One region of the Mesorhizobium bavaricum genome, then DNA from elsewhere that is predicted to be linked to it. Evidence: predicted binding sites of a transcription regulator. Region 1 holds the regulator's gene; the other holds the start of a gene.

The links. Region 1 encodes PhoB, which activates phosphate uptake and scavenging genes when phosphate is short. Its sites were predicted from a motif close to TGTCATNNANCTGTCAT; they were not measured.
Region 2: the regulator PhoB is predicted to act here: its motif matches at 1,093-1,109, upstream of AC1RZR_RS26665 (LTA synthase family protein).

Annotation. Positions count from the first base shown of each region.
Region 1 is NZ_CM165566.1:1,739,849-1,742,305, forward strand. It holds gene pstB (phosphate ABC transporter ATP-binding protein PstB) at 1-360, shown strand, start outside; gene phoU (phosphate signaling complex protein PhoU) at 386-1,093, shown strand; gene phoB (phosphate regulon transcriptional regulator PhoB) at 1,113-1,802, shown strand; gene AC1RZR_RS08540 (ROK family protein) at 1,815-2,457, opposite strand, start outside.
Region 2 is NZ_CM165566.1:5,425,908-5,428,364, reverse strand. It holds gene AC1RZR_RS26665 (LTA synthase family protein) at 1-1,078, opposite strand, end outside; gene fabD (ACP S-malonyltransferase) at 1,332-2,285, shown strand; gene fabG (3-oxoacyl-[acyl-carrier-protein] reductase) at 2,346-2,457, shown strand, end outside.

The DNA of each region.
Region 1 (2,457 bases):
CTGTGGACCGAGGTCAAGGACAAGCTCAACGCCAGCGGCCTCAGCCTCTCCGGTGGCCAGCAGCAGCGGCTCTGCATCGCCCGAACCGTGGCGGTGAAGCCGGAAGTCATCTTGCTCGACGAGCCGGCCTCGGCGCTTGACCCGCTGTCGACCGCCAAGATCGAAGAACTGATCGACGAGTTGCAAGCCGACTACACGATCGTCATCGTCACCCACAACATGCAGCAGGCGGCGCGCGTGTCGAAGCAGACTGCCTTCATGTATCTGGGCGAACTGGTCGAGTTCGACCGCACCGAGAAGATCTTCACGTCGCCCCGCGAGAAGCGCACGCAGGACTACATCACCGGCCGCTTCGGCTGAGCTCAGGCATACGAGGGACAGGATCATGGGCGAACACACAGTCGCTTCTTTCGACGAGGATCTCGGACAGATCAGCAGGCTCATCAGTGACATGGGCGATCTCGCCGGCTCGATGGTCGGTGGTGCCACCAAGGCGCTGCTGAATTCCGACAACGCGCTGGCACAGCGCGTTGTTTCAGACGACGCGATCATGGACGCGCGCCAGCGCGAGCTCGATGACCGCGCCATCACGCTGATCGCCAAGCGGCAGCCGATGGCCGACGATCTGCGCCATGTCGTCGGTTCGATCCGCATGGCCGGCGATCTCGAACGCATTGGCGACCTTGCCAAGAACATCGCCAAGCGCGTCGGCACCGTCGGCCTCAGCGTCACGCCGCGCGACCTGTCGCATTCCATTGACGGAATGGCGCAGCTGGTGCTGATCCAGGTGCAGGGTGTCATCGAGGAATATGCGGCGCGCGACGCCGCGGCCCTGGCGAAACTGCGCGCAGACGACGAGCGCATCGACGTCAAATACACCTCCGTGTTCCGCGAACTCCTGACCTACATGATGGAAGACCCGCGCAACATCACCGCCTGCACGCATCTTCTGTTCTGCGCCAAGAACCTCGAGCGGATCGGCGATCACGTCACCAACATCGCGGAGAATGCGTATTATGTTCTGACCGGTACGCAGTTGCCCGCCAATCGTCCGAAGCAGGACGAGACGACAATGTCCGCGCCGGCGGCATGATGACAGGGGTGACCAGTCGATGATCGCGCCACGCATCATGGTGGTGGAGGACGAAGAGCCGCTGGGCGTGCTGCTCCGCTACAATCTGGAGTCCGAGGGTTACCAGGTCGAGGTGGTGACGCGCGGCGACGAGGCCGAAATCCGGCTGCAGGAGAACGTCCCCGACCTTCTGGTGCTCGACTGGATGGTGCCGGCGGTTTCCGGCATCGAACTCTGCCGCCGGCTAAGAATGCGTCCCGAGACCGAGCGGCTGCCGATCATCATGCTGACCGCGCGCGGCGAGGAAAGCGATCGTGTGCGCGGCCTCTCGACCGGCGCCGACGATTATCTGGTCAAGCCGTTCTCGACCCCCGAATTCATGGCCAGGGTCAAGGCGCTGCTGCGCCGCGCCAAGCCGGAAGTGCTGTCCAGCGTGCTCAAGGTCGGCGACATCGTGCTCGATCGTGAATCGCACCGGGTCTATCGCAAGAAGAGCGAGATCCGGCTCGGACCAACCGAGTTCCGCCTGCTCGAGTTCATGATGCGTCATCCCGGTCGGGTGTTTTCGCGCAGCCAGCTGCTAGACAATGTCTGGGGCGAGACGATCTACATCGACGAGCGCACGGTGGACGTGCATGTCGGCCGGCTGCGCAAGGCGGTCAACAATGGCCGCATGCCCGACGTCATCCGTACCATTCGTGGGGCGGGATACGCGATCAGGGAAGATTGACTCCCGTCTGATTCACGCGACGTTCTTGCCGACGATGCCGGATCTTGTGTGAGTGCCAAGCGCGAAAATTTCCTGGTCGACGAAGGTCAGTGCGCGCATGGCGCAGCCTTCGCGGATCAGTGGCAGTTCGTTCGGCTCGGTGTCGAAGGAAATCGATTTCGAGTGCTGGCCGCCTGCGGTCTGGGCAATCGCCTCGCGCAATGCCGGCTCGATCAGGTCGAAGGCCGCGGCGCTGACACCGACCATGGCGACCGGCGCCGGATCGATCAGCGCGAAGAGGCTGCCGAGACCGTAGCCGAGCGCTTCGCCGGCCTTGCGATAGGCCTCGCGCTCGGGTCCATCGCTTTCGCGGGCCGCGGTCGCCAGGGCGCGCATATCGGCGTCGCTGACATCGGCGACTGGTTCTGCGTCCTCACTCATCTGCCTTGCGTTGCGCCAGATGGCGTAGTTGCCGGCATAGGCCTCGACGCAGCCGCGCCGGCCGCAGCGGCACAGCGCGCCGTTCGGCCGATGGATCATGTGGCCGAACTCGCCGCCCGATGAATGGGTACCGGTGAACAGTTCGCCCTTCAGCACCAGGCCCATGCCGATGCCGTGCGACAAAAGGATGGCGATGAAGTCGTCGCGGTAGCGATCAGGGTCGCGCCAGCGCAGC
Region 2 (2,457 bases), 3.1 Mb from region 1:
TCGCGAGCGAAGGCGTCGGTGTGCGCACATATTGCTGATAGGGAATGCTGCCGGCCGGCAGGAATGCGTTGGAGAAACCGGTCAGCGCCTCAAACTCGATGTTGGCGGTCATGCCGCCGAATTCGGGCGAGAACATCGAGCCGGAGCGCAGCGCCCGCACATTGGGGATCGGGTCGGGGGTGATGGTGACGCCGGGCAGCTTGGTCGGATCCCAGAAGGATTCGCTCATGACGATGATGATGTCGGGCTTCTCGGCCGGCACCGAGGCGGTCACATCGCTTCGGTCGATCGCCGCGACTGCCTTGTCGGAATAGCCCGGCGGCGCCGAGACATGCGCCATCGGCACGTTGAGGGCAAAGGCCAGGGCAAAGCCGTTGGAGGCATAGTTTTCCTTCTGGTCCCACATGATCGGGATGATCTGCAGCCGGTCCCTGGTCCAGGAGAAGGTGGCGTAATCCATGATCGAAACGAAGAAGGCGAGCAGCGGCACAGCCAGCGTCAACCGCGCAAGGCGACCCTTGCGGCTGAGCGCCGGAACCTTGCGGCGCCACAGCCGCCAGCCATAGACGAGCAGCGACAGGCCGGCGACGATGCCTACCACCATGGCGAGCGCGGTGATCGGCCGGTCGCGCACCAGAAGCGGCAGCAGCGCGAAGATCTGGCGGGCATAGAGGAAATCGGTGGGATAGAGCGGATCGCCGAGATAGTGTGACTTCTGGTGGCCGACGAAGGCAAGGGAAAGGGTCAACGGTGCGACGATCATCAGGCTCTGGTGGCTGCGGCCGAGCACGGCATCGAGGCCGATCAGGATCAGAGCAAACACGACGATGGTGGTCCAGCCCGGCTTGAGCGGCTGCAGGAAGAAGGAGACTGTGCCGGCAAAGTCGCCACGCACGATCAATTCGATGGCAAACACCAGGACGGCCGCGATTGCCAGGCTGATCAGTCCATAGCGCACGACCGGCCATGTCCTGCCCGGCAGGTAGCCGGTGGACGGATCGTCTTCCAGGAACTGTGGCGCCGCCTTGGCGGCGCGTTTCGAACTCTTTGTCACCTTAACTTCCCCACCCAGCGACAAACACGTCACTCGATTGTCATATTATTGTCACCGAAAGCTAGCGCCTGTGGCGGAAATAAGAAGAGCCAGCAAACGATTCGTGAGCGGTTTTCATCAGGAGTGATCGCCAGGAAGCCTTTTGGAACAGGCATTCGGACGGCGATGATGCCGCCCGGCGGGGTCGAACTGGGCTTGACTTGGCGGCCTGCCTTGCGTCACAGGCAAGAAAAACCCGTCTATCAGGCAAGCAAAACCAGCCCTTGGGAGCCCTCGCATGGCCGTTGCACTCACTTTCCCCGGACAAGGCAGCCAGGCTGTTGGCATGGGCAAGGATCTCGCCGAAGCATTTCCCGAAGCGCGCAGGGTCTTCCAGGAAGTTGACGACGCGCTCGGCGAGAACCTGTCGAAGCTGATCTGGGAAGGGCCGGAGGAGACTTTGACGCTGACCGCCAATGCGCAGCCTGCCCTGATGGCGGTGTCGCTGGCCGCGATCAGGGCGCTGGAATCGCGCGGCTTCTCGCTGAAGGGCAAGGTTGCCTATGTTGCCGGCCATTCGCTGGGCGAGTATTCGGCGCTCGCGGCCGCCGGCTTCGTTTCGGTTGCCGATGCCGCCCGGCTGCTGCGCATCCGGGGCAATGCCATGCAGGCGGCGGTGCCGGCCGGCGAGGGCGCCATGGCGGCGATCATCGGACTGGAACAGGCTGACGTCGAGGCCGCCTGCGCCGAGGCGGCCCAAGGGGCTGGCAACGGCTCTGTCTGCCAGATCGCCAACGACAATGGCGGCGGCCAACTGGTGATTTCCGGCGCCAAGGCAGCGGTCGAACTGGCGGCAAGGCTCTGCACGGACAAGGGCGCCAAGCGCGCGCTGATGCTGCAGGTCTCTGCGCCTTTCCATTCGGCGCTGATGGCGCCGGCCGCGAACGTCATGCGGGAAGCCCTGGCTGGCGTGGCCAAGAATGTGCCGGTCGTCCCAGTCGTCTCCAACGTGTCGGTGACGACCTCGATCGACCCCGACGAGATTGCGCGGCGTCTGGTTGAACAGATTACTGGCCGCGTGCGCTGGCGCGAGACGGTGGAATGGTTCGGCGCAAACGGCATCACCACGCTTTACGAGATTGGCGCCGGAAAGGTGCTTTCAGGCCTGGCGCGGCGCATCAACCGCGAGATCGCCACCGCGTCGGTCGGCTCCGCGGCAGAGGTCGAGGCGGCGCTGGCGACGAATGCTTAATAGGATGCGATTTGACCCCATCCGTGCGAAGGGTGTTCTCTTCTCAATCAGGAGACAAAAATGTTCGAATTGACTGGCCGCAAGGCACTCGTCACCGGCGCGTCGGGAGGCATCGGCGAGGCCATCGCCAGGGTGCTGCATGCGCAAGGCGCCATCGTCGGCCTGCATGGCA